Regions from separate parts of the Flavobacterium sp. CSZ genome, predicted to be linked through region 1. Evidence: riboswitches for the same ligand, from Rfam matches in the RefSeq annotation. Region 1 holds a riboswitch; the other holds the start of a gene.
What was found. Region 1 has a riboswitch for S-adenosylmethionine ahead of IRZ78_RS01860 (TlpA disulfide reductase family protein). Riboswitches for the same ligand answer to the same signal wherever they lie in the genome.
Positions count from the first base shown of each region.

Region 2: linked by a shared signal. The riboswitch ahead of IRZ78_RS07500 (alpha/beta fold hydrolase) and the one ahead of IRZ78_RS01860 (TlpA disulfide reductase family protein) in region 1 are both predicted to bind S-adenosylmethionine.

Region 1 covers NZ_JADKPQ010000001.1:443,103-451,530, forward strand. The annotation lists gene IRZ78_RS01850 (aminotransferase class V-fold PLP-dependent enzyme) at 1-830, opposite strand, end outside; gene IRZ78_RS01855 (amino acid permease) at 894-2,354, opposite strand; gene IRZ78_RS01860 (TlpA disulfide reductase family protein) at 2,556-3,536, opposite strand; SAM riboswitch class I at 3,791-3,890, opposite strand; gene IRZ78_RS01865 (hypothetical protein) at 4,158-4,298, shown strand; gene IRZ78_RS01870 (MgtC/SapB family protein) at 4,485-4,907, opposite strand; gene IRZ78_RS01875 (helix-turn-helix domain-containing protein) at 4,990-5,358, opposite strand; gene IRZ78_RS01880 (NAD(P)H-dependent oxidoreductase) at 5,517-6,047, shown strand; gene IRZ78_RS01885 (DUF4465 domain-containing protein) at 6,139-7,086, opposite strand; gene IRZ78_RS01890 (hypothetical protein) at 7,145-8,374, opposite strand; gene IRZ78_RS01895 (hypothetical protein) at 8,382-8,428, opposite strand, start outside.
Region 2 covers NZ_JADKPQ010000005.1:93,010-101,437, reverse strand. The annotation lists gene IRZ78_RS07510 (hypothetical protein) at 1-449, opposite strand, end outside; gene thrA (bifunctional aspartate kinase/homoserine dehydrogenase I) at 518-2,932, opposite strand; gene IRZ78_RS07500 (alpha/beta fold hydrolase) at 2,934-3,917, opposite strand; SAM riboswitch class I at 3,995-4,103, opposite strand; gene IRZ78_RS07495 (hypothetical protein) at 4,293-4,496, opposite strand; gene IRZ78_RS07490 (aspartate kinase) at 5,111-6,199, opposite strand; gene IRZ78_RS07485 (O-acetylhomoserine aminocarboxypropyltransferase/cysteine synthase family protein) at 6,424-7,728, opposite strand; gene IRZ78_RS07480 (hypothetical protein) at 7,842-8,036, opposite strand.

The sequences.
Region 1 (8,428 bases):
TCACTTTTATACAACTTTTCATTAAAAACCAAAACGCCACAGGTTCCAGGCCCACCTAAGAATTTATGAGGAGAAAAAAAGATGGCGTCCAATTGTTCTTGAGGGTCTTTTGGGTGCATATCGATTGGTACATAAGGTGCCGCAGCAGCAAAATCGACAAAGCAGAATCCGTTGTTTTCATGCATTACTCTGGCCAGTTCATGATAAGGCGTAATGATTCCCGTAACATTTGAAGCAGCTGTAAACGAACCAATTTTTAAAGTTCTGTTGGTGTATTTTTGAAGCAATTCGTCGAGTATTTTTGGGTCGGTCAGATTATTTTCATCCGGAGGTACCATCACAACATCGGCATTGGTTTCATACCAGGAAACCTGATTGGAATGATGCTCCATATGGGTGATAAAAACAACAGGTTTATCAGCTTGATCCAACTCATTACTTACTCTGTTATGAGCATTACGCAATCCTATAAAACGCTGTAGCTTTGATAACGCGGCTGTCATTCCGGTTCCGGTTGTCACCAAAACATCAGATTCGTTAGCATTAACATGCTTTTTGATTAATTGTCTGGCATGATTGTAGGCATAAGTCGACGTTTTACCTGTTTCGCTCGAGAAAGAGTGTGTATTAGCAATCATTGGGCCTATTTTATTGAGCATAATATCTTCAATGGGCAGGTATAATCTTCCGCTGGCTACCCAGTCTGCATACAATAAGTTTTGTGTGCCATATGCCGACTCGAAAGTGTGGTTTACTCCTATTGTATTTCTTCTAAACTTAGAAAAATAGCGCTCTAACTGACTTGGTTTCGTTTTCTCAATAACATTCATTTCCATCTCATTTTTAAATTAACTTCTTTTTTTAAACTTTGATTTCTTGCTTAACTTTTTAGATTACTGATCTAAATGTTTCTTCTCTTTTCTCAATTTGCTATGTCGTTTTCCGTATAAAAAATAAAAAACAATCCCAATGGCCATCCAGATAAATAAGCGTTCCCAGCTTTCAAGAGGAAGTCCTGTCATTAGGAAAACACATACTGCGATTCCTAAAATGGGTACAAAAGGTACAAGCGGAACCCGAAATCCTCGTTTTGCATCGGGGCTTGTTTTTCGTAGAATGATAATACCTAATGAAACTAATGAAAAGGCAAATAGGGTTCCGATGCTGACCATATGTCCTAAATCTGAAATGGGTACAAATCCGGCCAACAGGCTCACAAATACCATGAAGAAAAGGTTACTTTTCCAGGGTGTTTTAAACTTGCTGTGGATATCACTAAAAAAAGAAGGTAAAAGTCCGTCTTTAGACATGCTGTAAAAAACTCTCGATTGCCCCATAAGCATGACAAGAATTACGGAGGTATATCCTGCTAAAATTGCAATAATTAAAGCACTGTTTAAGAAATGAAATCCTGTAACCGCAAAAGCAGTTGCCGCCGGACTTGCATCGCCAATAAAGGTTTTATACGAAACCATTCCTGTCATAACATAAGAAAATGCAACGTATAATACAGTCGCCACCAAAAGCGATCCTATGATCCCGATTGGCATATCTTTTTGCGGATTTTTAGATTCCTGTGCGGCTGTAGAAACGGCATCAAAACCAATAAAACCAAAGAATACCACTGCGGCTCCCCTAATGATTCCTGACCAGCCAAAGTGGCCAAATTCTCCTGTATTTTCAGGTATAAAAGGATGGTAGTTTACTTGTTGAATAAAAGACCAGCCTAAAACAATAAACAGCACAATTACGCTTAATTTTAACAATACCAGCAAATTGTTCATCGTTGCTGATTCTTTAGTGCCTTTTGCTAAAACCAACGAAAGCAAGGCTACAATTACAATGGCAGGAAGATTTACGATTCCGCCACTTAAAGTTGAGCCATCGGCTAGTTTTACTGGATCGAATGGTGAACTGGTTAATTCCGAAGGCAAATTGATATGAAGCTGTGCCAGCAATTTGGTTGCATAACTCGACCAGCTTACGGCCACGGTCGCCGATGCAAGCGCATATTCAAGAACCAGATCCCAACCAATAATCCAGGCCATAAACTCTCCCATTGTGGCGTATGTATAGGTATAAGCTGAACCCGCAACCGGAATCATCGAGGCATATTCGGCGTAGCATAATGCACAAAAAGCACAGGCAACTGCTGCAAGAATAAAAGATAAAATAACTGCCGGTCCTGCATTTTCGGCTGCTACAATGCCCGTAAGCGAAAATATTCCTGCTCCTACAATGGCGCCAATTCCAAGCGCGACAAGGTTTATGGGGCCTAATGAACGTTTTAATCCTGCTCCTTCATTTTGCTCATTTTCTGAGACTAATCTCTCTATTGATTTTTTTAATATCATAATTTTATTGTTGAGAATAATTTGTTTACCTCGCTTTTTGATAGCGTTTTAATCGTTATTCTGCTGGTAATGTTTAATGCTAAAACAGATAGAAAATGTTTTGAAAAACTATATTTTCTGACATTTAGATGTTTTAATAATCGGTTTTTACAAATTATAAAACCTGCGAAAGTTTTAAAAACCGTGCAGGTTTGTAGTTCTTTATTTTAAAAGTGATTTAAGCGTAGTCTGAAGTTCGTCTCCGTGAAGATTTCTTGCTACAATAATTCCTTTTGAATCGACTAAATAATTGGCAGGAATTGCTCTTACACCGTATAATTTTGCGATGGCACTATTCCAGAATAATAAATCAGAAACATGCAGCCAGTCTAAGTGATCGTCCTGAATTCCTTTTACCCAGTTTTCTTTCTTTTTGTCTAAAGAAATTCCGATGATATTAAAACCTTTATCATGGTATTCTTTGTAAGCTGCTACAATATTTGGGTTTTCTCTTCGGCAAGGTCCGCACCATGAAGCCCAGAAATCTACCAATGTATATCCTTTATTGTTTTCTGAAAAACGAACCGATTTTCCTTCGGGGTCGTTAGAGACAAAATCCGGTGCTTTTTTTCCCACCTGTAATCCGTTAAGCACTTTTACAAGTGCCTGAAGTTCTTTCACGTAAGTGGAATTTTGCTGACTTTTATCTAAAAGCGCAATGTTTTTTGTGATCTCTTCCGGACTTAATCTGTACGACCAATTTCTGTACAAGACATAGGAAGAAACCAGAGAGCCAGGATGTTCTGTTATAAATTTACTTATATCAATGTCCTTTGTTTTTCGGTAAGTATCAAACAAATCCTGAGATGCAGAACCTTCTACAACCGATGTGCTATAATACTTAACAGGGCTTAATTTTACCGTAACTAGAGATTTTTCAAGAAATATATATAGTGGTGAATCAGCTGTATTTACGCTTAATCCGTACAATTCAGGAAGTTTAACTTTCGTTTTAAAACTGAATTTTCCGGCGGTAACTTTTACCGAATCTATTGTGGTAAACATCTTGTTGTGAAACTTTTGCAGGTAAACATATTGGGCCACGGTATCGACAACTGTTCCTTTTAGCTGCACATTTGCGTCTTGTGCCTGGGCTGTTGTTGCGCCAAGGCATAAAGCTAGAAATACTACTATTTTTTTCATTGGGTTTGTTTTTTAAAAATTGGACATAGAAATTCCCGAACCAGTATTAAAATGGTCTATTATTGTATGGATAAAAAAGAAAAGGGATCTAAAAAAAGTTATGTGTAGTACATTCGGAAAACCAGGAGGTGGTTTTCTATTTTTGAAAATAAGTTACATTGTTCGGGACAGGCAGGTAATATTTGTTCAGTTTTCATTCTAAAAAATAAGTGATTTAATACTAATGATCTTACGCAGATTTACTAATGAAATCTATCTTATCTGTCCGCGTTGGCGGAAGGATTTAGCACCTTATTTGGCAACAGGTTGCTAAGACATCACCGGGCCTACTCCCTCAGTCTTTCTGGATAAGTTCATGTAGATTTTTTCTACTCTGCAAATATACAGATAAATTCTATGTAACTAGTAGAGTTTAAATTTATTTTTCAAAATATTTTAAATTAATTTAGAACAAAAGTAGTTGTAAAAGACAAAAAAACCTCAATAAAATAAGGGATAACAATAAAAATATCAGTTTGTTATGCACTTAAAAATATTCTGGTTTCATTTAAAATTTCCGGTATTTAGCGATTAAAAATATATACTGCATTATTAAGAAATGCTTTTCAAAACAAAAAAAAAGTGTCCTATTTAATTCCTTTCGGAAATGGTAAAGTCAAAAAAAAAATCAACGTAGGATTGGATGCCGCTGTGGGTAAAAGCGACCGGGGACTTTATTTTAGAATTGGAGAGGCTTTTAAAATAACATTATTTATTATTTAAACACATAGGAACATAGCTTTTAGGATCGGTTAAAAGGCGTTTCAATTTAAATATTAACGCATAGACAAGGTGTGAAATTTATGTTTGTAAATGTTTAAATATTTTCTCTCACAGATTGAGCAGATTTTTATTTTTTGATCTACCGTCTATTCTCTTTGTTCTTTATTCTATTCTCTCTCTCTCCTCCTACTTCCTATTCCTCATCCACTTTTCTATAGGTTCAAGAACGGTATTCACAATAGTTACCAAAAAAGTACAAATTAAAGCTTCGGCAAAATAACCTGAAGCGGCGATACAACCTATAGCGGCGCTGCACCATATTGTGGCAGCAGAATTTAGTCCGTGTACATTGGGCCCTTCCCTAAAAATAACTCCTGCTCCCAGAAATCCGACTCCCATAACTACCTGAGCGGTAATACGGGTTACATCGATATTGGGTGTGCTTGCAGCCACTTTTATAGACAATAATACAAAAGCGGCAGCTCCTGTTGCTACGAGCATATTGGTTTTTAGTCCTGTTTCTTTATGATGCCATTGCCTTTCAAAACCTATAATTAGTCCTGCGAACAATGCTATTACAAGTCGGGTAAAAAATTCTGTTGTACTCAAAATTATTGTTTTATAAGATTAGAAAAAATCTTTATTTTTTTTAAGATTAAATATAAGAATTTTCAGGATTCTAATTCCTAATCTAAACTTCTGTTTCAAGAATTTGATTTTCAAGTATCGCTTTTAATTGAGGCGCAAATGCCAATCCCCATTTATCAATTGCCACAATCAAGGGCATTAGGGATTCTCCTGATTCGGTTAGAAAATATTCTACCCGTAAAGGGATTTCATTATAAATTGTTTTTCCTAAAAGTCCGTGAAATTCAAGTTCTTTCAATTGATTTTGCAATACGCGTTTTGTAATACCATTTACAGCGTTGATAAGATCTTTAGGCCGCTTTATTCCTTTTGAAATTTCGTCCAGTAAACAAAATTTCCATTTAGAACCCACTACTTCCATGGCCACATTAAGTCCGCAATTATAATCGATTGGTATTTTTCGCTGATACATATTTCATTCCTTTTAGAAATACAAAAGTACAGACAAAAAAGATTTTCTGTACCAAATAGCAATGGGGATTAATTTATCACTATATGATTAATTCGCCCCTTATTGTTGTATTTGTTTATCAGCGCGACCTTTGCATTTCTAATTTTAATAGTTATACAATGAAAACTCTTGTAATTATAATACATCCCACGCTTGAAAATTCTTTAATTAATAAAAGATGGATTGAAGAATTAAAAAAATATCCTAACCACTATACTTTACATGATTTATACAGTTTGTATCCTGACGAAAAAATTGATGTAGAAAAAGAACAACAGCTAATAGAAAGTCATGACACGATTGTATTTCAGTTTCCGTTTTACTGGTTCAATTGTCCGCCATTGCTAAAAAAATGGCTGGATGAAGTATTGACGCACGGATGGGCCTATGGTAGTACAAGCGGTTATAAAGTAGCCAATAAAAAAATTGCACTTGCGATTTCTGCGGGTATTAGTAAAGAGGATTATAGGGCAAGCGGAAGATACAAATATACTCTGGAACAACTGACAACTCCTTTTGAGGTTACCTTCAATTATGTAAGAGCCAATTATCGTCCTTTATTTGCTTTTTATAATGCTGAAAATAATCCTTCTGCTGAAAGTATAGAAGAAAATACGGAGGAGTATATTGCTTTTCTGGAAGCTTTATAATTTATAAGAAGAATATTTATTGGGGAAGAAATATTCATAAAAAAAGCTGCAAGATTTCTTGCAGCTTTTATATGTAATGAGATTAGTGTATTTAATCTACACGTTTTACAGAAAGTTTGTCTAAACAAAAATAAGCTGCAGTATTCATTCCGTAAACTAAATCTGAATCTGTAGAACTCATCTGGAAAACAAGATATTTTACTTCTCCTAAACTCTGAAGATTACTTGTATTTACGTTTATCCATCCTGTAGGCATTACTAATGAAGATCCTGTATGATTGGCTAATGTATGTACAATAGGATTCGTGATTGTTCCGTCTTCGGCTACTCCGTAAATTAATAATTTGAAAGAATCACCTGAAGTGAATGCTCTTGCGAATCCATCTCCGTACAGACAACCGTAATACGGCCATGGATGCATGTTGATTTTTAATCCTTTCACTTCGTATAATCCTGTGTTTCCAATTTTAATCCAGTTAGAAAAAACGCTTTCGCTAAAAGTAGTTCCTTGTGGATTTTTAGGATCTAAATAGCTTGACCAATACGCCACGATATAAGGATCACCAGTTGTTCCTGGAGTTCCTGCTGCAATTGTAGAAGAAGTACCAAAACCGCTTCCGGCCATAGTTCCCCATTGATGAGGCACCCATCCATCAGATCCGCCAGGACCTGAACCAGAACCGTAATCTGTAATATCATTTACATTAGAAACGATAAAACCATCCCAATAATTATAACCTGAAGAGGTAGCTGTATGCGAAAATGTAAAAATATCAACATTTAAATTCGTGTTCGATACATACGTGTTTTCCCAGTATTTACCACCCGTTGTAGTGATTCCGCTGGTTAATAATGCACTGGTTAAATTAAGCGTTGATGTGGTTCCAATTGCCGGATCGGTAACTGTTTTTTTTGTTATATCACTGGCGTTTTTCGCTACTGCACTTGCGCTTTCGTTGCTTAAAGGGGCGTCATCATTATTACAGGATGAAAGTCCCAAGAAAAGACCAACTGTCAAAAAATAAAGTACTTTTTTCATAATTTATAAAATTTAGGGTTAATATTCGTCTTTAATAACTTTCAAGAAAAGGTGGTTTTTACTTGATTGCTTTTGGGAAATTCAAATCTTCGACGTGTGTAAAGAAATTGGTTACCAAATCTGTCGCGCCGGCTTCGGCATATGTCGAAACGTATACTTTTACAAAATCGATTCCAGGTAAATGAACTTTCTTTCCGTTGCTGTCTACAGCCCAGCTAATGTCTATTGACGGATCTTTAATCCCTCCGTAACCCCACTCAAAAGTTCCTATGTTATAGGTTGTTCCCTCTCCATCGCTTACATCTTTTACAGGCAGGTATATTTTTGTTCCTTTTAGCGTGTAAGATTCTCCCATCCATTGTGGGTAATAATTATAGCGTCTCCATTTTTTTGTTCTTGTAATAAAACCGGATGCCGTTTTATTGTCTGTCCATTTAAGATATTCTTTATCAAACTGCCAGTCTTTTGTACCTGCTACAGCAGCTTTGCCTGCATTTGGTTTGTTGTATGTAATTTCATAATTCTTTACAGTAGTCGATTTATTGTATTCGCTACCGGCAATTTCATACCATTCGTTATCGTCTGCAATACCGTTTTTATTTGCATCGTAAGCAACATAAACACTCACAGGAGAAACTTTTGAGTTGCCACTGTCTTCATTCATTTGAATCTTAAAATCACGTTTTCCGTAAGCATTTACTACAGTATGATCAAATGCTGTGGTAATAGATCCCCCGAAAGTTCCTAATGGAACCGCATTTCCTTCGATAAGATCTGACTTAACTTGTTCCAAAACTTCTGCTTTGGTAGTAAAACCATAATTATCAAGATTAAAACTCGGAGCAGGTACATAATCGATTAGCGATAATGCTTTTGAATTATAGTTTTTTCCCGTTTCTGAAACTGTAACTTTTGTAGAAGCTTGTTTTACCAATTTATCCAAGGTTACCGTTAGATCTATTGTATAATTAGCTGCTATTGCTGTTATAAACTGTAAGTTTTTGGTGTCTCCAATAACAGAATCTTTTACAGCTCCGCCAGTTCCGGTTACTTTTACTGTCCATTTGTATTTAGCAAGTTCAGCATCAGCATTTTCAATCAACACTTGTGGTTCTACGGTTACTGAATTGTATCTGCTCACAGTAAAATCTGAGGCTAATTTTAATGAAAGAGAAGCTTCTTTAACGGGTTGCGTTTCAGGGTTATCTTGTTTTGAATCGTCATTACTACAGCAGTAAAAAGTGCCAATAGCTACCAGAAACAAACTATGTTTTAAATACTTTTTCATATTCTTATTATTTTACTTTTTTTAAGTTGTATTTTTTTAATAAATGTAGATCTC
Region 2 (8,428 bases), on a different contig from region 1:
TAAACACTGGATTCTATCGTATAGAATTGATCTTTTTGCGAAAAAACCAAATGAACAGATTGTTGTTTAAAATCTGAATCATATAGTCCGTAAATAAAAAGAGCATCAACACTCTTATCTTTATTGTAATCTGCAAAAGCTTTTCTGCTTCCCCAGGCCGAAATAATTCCGTTATGATTTACTTCAAGAATAGATTTTACAATCCATTTATCATTGACTTTTGTAAATCTTTGGAAATACATTTTATCAGGATTGGCATTTTTTTCAATTTTCGAAAAAATAAATACGTTGTCCTCATTTCCAACAGCACTCACTTCGTCTATTTGAATTGTCCTAACTCCTTTATAAGAAAAAACATCTTGCCTATAACTGTCTTTATTTCTAATAACATTAGAAATCTGAGCAGTCAAAATGTTCGAAAAAAATAGTAAAATCAGTACGTTTTTCATTCCTAAATGTTCATTAATCGGCTTTTAAAAATCAACACTGTATCCCGAAGTTTCGGGACTAAATTCTTTTACCCTTTATCTGATAATCTCAAAATATCTCCAAAAACTCCTCTCGCCGTTACTGCAGAACCTGCACCGGCTCCCTGAATTACAATTGGGCGATCTCCGTAAGATTCTGTATAAATTTCGAAGAAAGAATCAGATCCTTTTAATCCTCCTAAAGCAGTATCAGATGGTACTGAAACTAATTTTACTTCCAGAATTCCTTTGTCATTTTGTAAATCTCCAGACAATTCACCAATGTATCTTAATACATGATTTGGCTTTTGATCGGCTTTTATTTTCTCGTAAATTGGGTCAAATTCTTTTAGTTTAGTTAAGAAATCTGATACGTTTCCGTCACGTAAATGTTCCGGAATCAAATTCTGAATCGAGATTTCTTCAAACTCATTTTGTAAATCTAACTCTCTTGCCAGGATCAATAATTTTCTTCCCACATCATTTCCACATAAATCCTCACGCGGGTCCGGTTCTGTATATCCGTTATCAATTGCTTCTTGCAGAATCTCACTAAAAGGAGCATCTTTTGCAGAGAAATTATTGAATAAATAACTCAATGTTCCTGAGAAAACCCCTTTTATTTTAGTGATATTTTCACCTGATAGATGTAATAATTTAATCGTATCAATCAACGGTAAACCTGCACCAACATTGGTTTCATATAAATAATTTTTCTGATTATCTGCTAATGATTTTCTCAATTCTTTATAAAAGCCATAACTTAATGTATTGGCTACTTTGTTTGATGAGATCAGGTCGAAACTACTCTCTATCAACGAAATATAATTTTCTACGAAAGCGGCACTTGCTGTATTATCAATCGCAATTAAGTTTTCTAAATGGTGTTGGTTCGCGTAAGCAATTACATCATTTATGGTATATTCAAGACCTTCTTTTTGAATGTCATTTTTCCAGTTTGAAGTTACGCCATTTTTATTTAAAAGTAATTTTTTAGAATTCGCAATAGCAAAAACATTCAGTTTAATGTCTTTACGTTTTTCGATTGCTGCAGCAGATTCTAAAATTTGATTGATCAAAGTTCCACCTACCAATCCGTGACCGAAAATGGCAATGTTGATTTTTTTAGAAACTCCAAAAATCTCTCCATGAATTACGTTCAACGCTTTATTAAGTTCTGATTTTTTAACGACCAAACTCACGTTTTTACCCGTAACGGTATTGTTAAACAAAATTGGAACAATTTTATTTTTGATTAATGCGGTGTAAGGTTTATGAAAAGTACTTAAATCCTGCCCGATAATCGAAATTACCGAAACATTATCTGTTACCGTAATCTGGTTTACATCTTTAGAATAAAAATCATTTTCGAACTCTTTTTCTAATTCGATCATAGCCGTTGTTGCTTTATCTGTAGCCACAACCAAGCCGATTCCTCTTTCTGAAGAACCTTGCGAAATGATACTTACACTAATATTGTGATCGCCCATTACTTTAAAAATTCGGGCATCAACGCCGGATTTCCCAAGCAATCCGCGTCCTTCAAGATTTACCAATGATAAATTCTCTAAAACCGAAAGTGTTTTGATTCCTTCTTTAGCTGAATCTGATGTAATTAATGTTCCGCGGTTTTCGTGATTGAATGTATTTAAAATACGAAGCGGAATATTTTTTTCTAATAAAGGAATTATCGTTTTGGCATGAAGGATTGTTGCGCCAAAATTGGCCAATTCGTTCGCTTCATTAAAAGACAAAAATTCGATCTTTTTAGCATCAGCAACCAAATCAGGATTTGCTGTGTAAATTCCGTCAACGTGGGTGAAGTTTTGTAATTCTTCGGCATTCAAATAATTTGCAATTAATGATGCGGTATAATTACTGCCGTTTCTTCCTAAAGTTGTTGTATCGTTATTGTTGTTCGAACCAATAAAACCAGTAACAATATTCACCGTCGAACCGTTGTGCTCTTTGAAATAATTGACAACATTTTTCTTAGAAAGCTGCTCTAATGGCTGTGCATCACCAAATTTAGAGTCGGTTTTTAGCAATTCTCTTGAATCGACAAAATTAGCAGGAATTCCTTTTTCTTTTAAAATAGCCGTCAGCAATTTAGCCGAAAGCAATTCGCCTTTGGATAAAATCTGATCTTTTATTTTATTGCTGTAATCGCCAATTAAACTAACGCCTTCAAAAAGTTTCTCTAAAATATTAAACTCTTCAGATAAATCTACCTGCGGATAATCTGATATCTGATAGGCTTTAAAATTCTCAAATAATGGTTTGTAACTACCATTTTTAGCAGCAAGTTTTAAAATATATTCTAATTCGTCTGTTGCATTTCCACGGGCAGAAACCACAACTGCAATTTGTTCTCCTTGATTTACTTTATCAGAAATGATTGAAACTACTTTGTTAAGTCCTTCTCCGTTTGATAACGATTTGCCTCCAAATTTTAATATTTTCATTTTATTTTTCTATTGTTTCTGCCTTAAAAATATCGGCAAGTAAATGATCTAATTGTTTGTACTCGATTAAAAAAGCGTCATGTCCGTGAACCGAATCTATTTCGCTGTAAAAAACATTGTCTTTGAACTTCTTTAATTCCTGAAAAGTTTCGCGATTTTCTTTTGGTGTAAAAAACAAATCAGAGTTGATCCCGATAATATGAATCGCTGCATTTGTTCTGGACATTAAAGTTTCGAAATCGTCACTATTTCTGGTTATGTCTATGGTTTTGAGCAATTGGTTCATCAGTTTATAAGATGACAATTGATATCTCTTTTGTAATTTTTCGCCGTGATGCGCCAGCCAGCTTTCGATATTAAAGATCGAGAGATTGGTATTGATCGTACGCTGAAATTTTTCTTTGAATGATTCAGGAGAGCGGTAACACAACATGGCATGAATTCTGGCATCTTCGATAGGTCTTGAAGAATTGTTCAGGATTTGCTCTTGTAAATAACAATTAGCAATCATCCAGTCGGTCGATTTCCAGTCGGTCGCAATCGGGATTAAGTTTCGGGTAATATTAGGTTCTAATGCAAGGATTTCCCAGGCAATTCCTCCACCAACAGAACCTCCAATAATGGTGTGCAATTGGCTGATATTTAATGCCTCCAGACCTTTTATAAAAATACGGGCCATATCTCTTGTGGTGAAGTCCTGATAATTTTCGATTACAAACGAATCGTTTCCGTTTCCGGGAACGTCGAATGCTAATACGGTATATTTATGGGTATCGATTGTTTTTTCGTCGCCAATTAAGTCATTCCACCAGCCATTTTCGCCAGTAACCTGAGCGTTTCCAGTCAAAGCATGATTGACCAAAACAATAGGCGCGCTATTCAGTGGTACACCGGAAAGTGTAAAACTTAATGGCAATAATGGATATGATGCACCACTTTCTGTGATGAAATCTTGAATTATAATGGGACTTGGTATATTTTCCAATTTCAAATCTTTTTAATTTTGATTTGTATGTGGAAATATTAGAAAGAAAGTACTAGAGTGAAACTAGAAAATTCTTGTTGTTATCTTTCCACGTTTGGGCGTGGTAGAATGCAGCACCTTCTTCGATTTAACGAAGGGTTGCTAAGGATTCATCGGGTCTAATCCCTCGTCCTTTCTTTATAACATTTTCAATACGTGCTTGAACTTAAAGGTGCAAATTAACTACTAATTTCTTAAACAAACAAATTTTATCGAAACTGATTGCTTAATTTCTTAAACATAATTCAACCAAAAACTATTGTACGCAAAAAATTACCGAACAATTTGCCCAGTAAAATTAAGCAGGTATTCCCCTATTTTATGATACTTTTTGATTTAGATAAAAAGTGTTTCATTCTCTTTTGAATACATCAAAAATAATAATGAATTTGGCTCTTTTTTCTCTGCTATCTTATCTGCCTCAGTTATCCCGAATCTAGGATGTACCAATTCATTTGTTGGCGGCGGCGGATTGTTTCTTTTAGCTCTCAAGTTTTTCAATGTAGAAAACGTTTTTGTTATGTAGTTTAATTTGCTCATGATATTTAAATTTATGTTAGTTTACGTTTTATAATATTTATTATTTGTTTAATTTTTTGTTATGGCAACCAAATGGAATAAAAAAACCCTTTTGGATCACAATACCAAAAGGGTTTAAGTTTTATACAACTTATATATACTTTTAGTATCAACAGACGCGTACACAAATACGTGCGACATTAAACATCTTGTTCATCTGTAGGGATTTATTCATCTTGGATTTACTTGCTATTTTAAAAAATTCTTGCATTTGTTTTATTTTAATAAGCTTCCCGGAAACTGCCGAAATCTTTTTACTTTTATCTTCTTTTTTAATCAATTAAGAAATAAAGTTGTTTCAACTTTTGTCCCGATCGACATAACTATTTTCAGAATATTAAGTTTATTTTTCTGGTAATTTTGAGGTATTACAAATGTGCGAATATTTTTTCAATTATGCAAGTGAGGATCAGCAAATTAATCCTAAAAAACGTTAAAAAACATCTTTTTATCGTTAAAAAACATCTTACAAATTTAAGATTTAAATAATTGAGCGTTAAAACCTACAAAAAAATACGTAATGAACTTTCCTGTTTCATTATATCAAAGAACAACTAACTACTATTCGAAACCACTTACAGCCAAACTACTTCTTTATTTTTAATTTTTTCGGCTACTTTTAAAATGTCAGTTATTATCCCTCTTGAAATGGCCTGCTTACATGCCGAGGCGCTTTGAATTGCTATTGGAACATCGGCATAAGATTGGGTATAAATTTCAAAAATGGTATCTGACCCTTTTAACTGACCAATGGCTGACCAAACTGGTTCTGAAACTAATTTGACTTCTAAAGTATTTTTCTGCAAATCAAATTCACCTACGTATCTCAGGACATGATTATCTGCCTGGGCTATTTTGGCAATTTTAAATGATTTGTCGATGGCATCTTTATTAAGGATTCCGTTTTTCTCCAGATGTTCTTCTGTGATAAGCGAATTAATTTTTATATCAGAGAAATCAAAATCCTTCCCAATTTCCCTTGTCAGAATCAGTAGTTTTCTTGCCGTATCATTTCCTGATAAATCTTCTTTAAAAGTAGAGCGCATTAAACCTAATAAGCTTGCATCTTTTAAAAGGGATGAAAAAGTAGCTTCTTCGTTAGCAAATCTATTAAAGACATAACTCAGATTGTCTGAGAAAACTCCTCGGATCTTTGTGATTTTTTCTCCTGAATAATACAAATCTCTCAAGGTTTGCAATACCGGAAAACCTGTGTCTACTGATGTTTCATACAAAAATTCTTTGTCGTATTTTTTAAGATTCGCCCTGATTTCTTTATATAAATCAATAGGCAATGTATTGGCTTTTTTATTTACCGCTACTATATTAAATCCGTTCTCGATCAAAGTATTATAATGATCAATGAGCTCGTCGCTTGCTGTAGCATCAACGGCTATTAAGTTCTCAAATTCGTTTTCTTTGGCAAATTCAATAATATCCTGCACTTTAAACGGAACTGCCAATTCAAGAAAATTGGTTTCCCAGGCATATCCCACGCCTTCTTTCTCGAAAAAAGCTACTGTTGAATTTGTTATAATTGGAAAATGAAAATCAATGTTCTTACTTTCAAGAAAAAAATCCTGGCTTTCGATGATTTGATTGATCAAAGTGCTTCCGATATTTCCAATTCCAAAAAGGATGATATTTATTTTAAGCTTTGACATAATTTCTAATTTATTGGGGTTGATTAAACCATATAAGTGATTATAAGTTCATGTAATATTATCAACGCATATTATTTAGACGGTACTGCTGTGCGTCTCTACTAAAATGAACTTATAATCACTTATATGGTGAAATTTTTTATATTGAATTTCTTTTATAAAAAATCACCTCTAGCAGAACTCACGCTACTAAAGGCAATTTTTCAAACAAAAAACAAAAAAACCTAATTTTTATTAATACTGTATTGCGATTGGGTAACGCTTGCGAAAGCAGCCTGCAAATCAGCTATTAAATCCTCGATATCTTCAATTCCGACAGAAAGTCGAACTAAATCTTTTGAAACTCCCGTTTCTAATTGGTCAGCATCAGACAATTGCTGATGTGTTGTACTTGCCGGGTGAATAATCAGTGATTTTGTATCACCAATATTGGCCAAAAGCGAGAACAACTTAGTCTGATCGACTACTTTTTTAGCGGCATCAAAACCACCTTTTAGTCCAAAAGTGATTACTCCACTTTGTCCTTTTGGTAAATATTGCTGTGCTAAGTCATAATATTTGTTGTTTTTAAGACCTGGATAATTTACCCAAACCACCTCATCTTGTTTTTCTAACCAAGAGGCCAAAGCCAAAGCATTTTCGCTATGTTTCTTGATTCGGATTGGTAATGTTTCTAATCCCTGAATAATCTGAAAAGCATTAAACGGACTCAAAGCTGCACCAAAATCACGTAAACCTTCGATTCTTGCTTTTGCAATAAAAGCGGCATTTCCTAAAGCTTGATGATACACTAAACCGTGATATCCTGCAGAAGGTTCTGTAAATTCAGGGAATTTTCCGTTCGACCAGTCAAATTTTCCTGCATCGATAATAACTCCTCCTAAAGAAGTTCCGTTTCCTGAAATATATTTGGTTAAAGAGTGAATTACAATATCTGCTCCATATTCAATTGGGTTTAATAAATAAGGAGTAGCAACTGTATTGTCTACAATAAAAGGCACTTTAAAGTTTTTGGCTTCCGCCGAAATTCCTTTCAGGTCTAATACATCCAATTTTGGATTACCTAAAGATTCTACAAAAAAGGCTCTTGTATTTTCTTTGGCTGCTTTTGTAAAATTTTCCGGTTGAGAAGGATCTACAAAAGTGGTTGTAATTCCTAAACGGGGTAAGGTTACACTTAGCAAATTATAAGTTCCTCCGTATAAACTATTCGAAGCCACAATATGATCGCCCGCTTTTAGCAAAGTCAATAATGCTGTAGAAATTGCCGATGCTCCGGATGCTGTAACGACAGCTCCAATTCCGCCTTCAAGTGCCGCAAGACGTTGTTCTAAAATATCATTTGTTGGGTTATTTAATCTCGTGTAAATAAATCCGGCTTCGGCAAGACCAAATAAATTGGCTGCGTGATCCGAATCGTTAAATACATATGATGATGTCTGGTAAATAGGCACTGCTCTGGTTCCTGCATTTTTAGTAACATCGTGTCCTGCGTGTAGTGCGTTTGTTGCGAATTTTTGTGTGCTCATGATCTTAGTTTTTTAGATATTGTTAATACTATATATATTGTTATTGAAATTGATTTCCAATATTGTTATTTGAAATTGCAATTAAAATTGATTTTTGAAATTGTTATTGTTACTTATTGTAGAAAAAAATCTTCTCCTTCTTCTTCAAGGTTATACATTAAGAGCAGTAATGATTTTTGACTTTTTATAACAGCCTGCTCTGCATTTAGTCTTGTAACTTCTCTTGTTATGTCTTCGGATTTATTATTGCTTTTTTGAGAATCGTTTCTCAATAAATATTCTACTGCAATGGAGTTTAATGTTTTCATAATATAAAATTTAAAAGTGTTGAAATGAAAAAAGCCCTTTCGGATGGCTACCAAAAGGGCTTATAGTTCTAACTATAACAAAGATTTTATCTTTCACTTTTGGCAACAGCGATTTGGGATGCACATTTGCATCATCTCACAACATATCATCATATTATTCGCTATTGTTTTCATTTTATTTTATTTAAAAATTAATTGCTTTTTTAAACTCGACTAATTCGATAGAGTAAATATATAAACTATTTTTAGATCTACCAAATTAAATTTTGACAATTAACATTAATTTTTTATGAAGCCCTTTAAACACTGGTATTCATCTGTAAAAAAAATTAGCCCGCGGATTGTACGGATTGGAACTGGTTAACGCGGAATGTTTTTATTTTCTCAATACT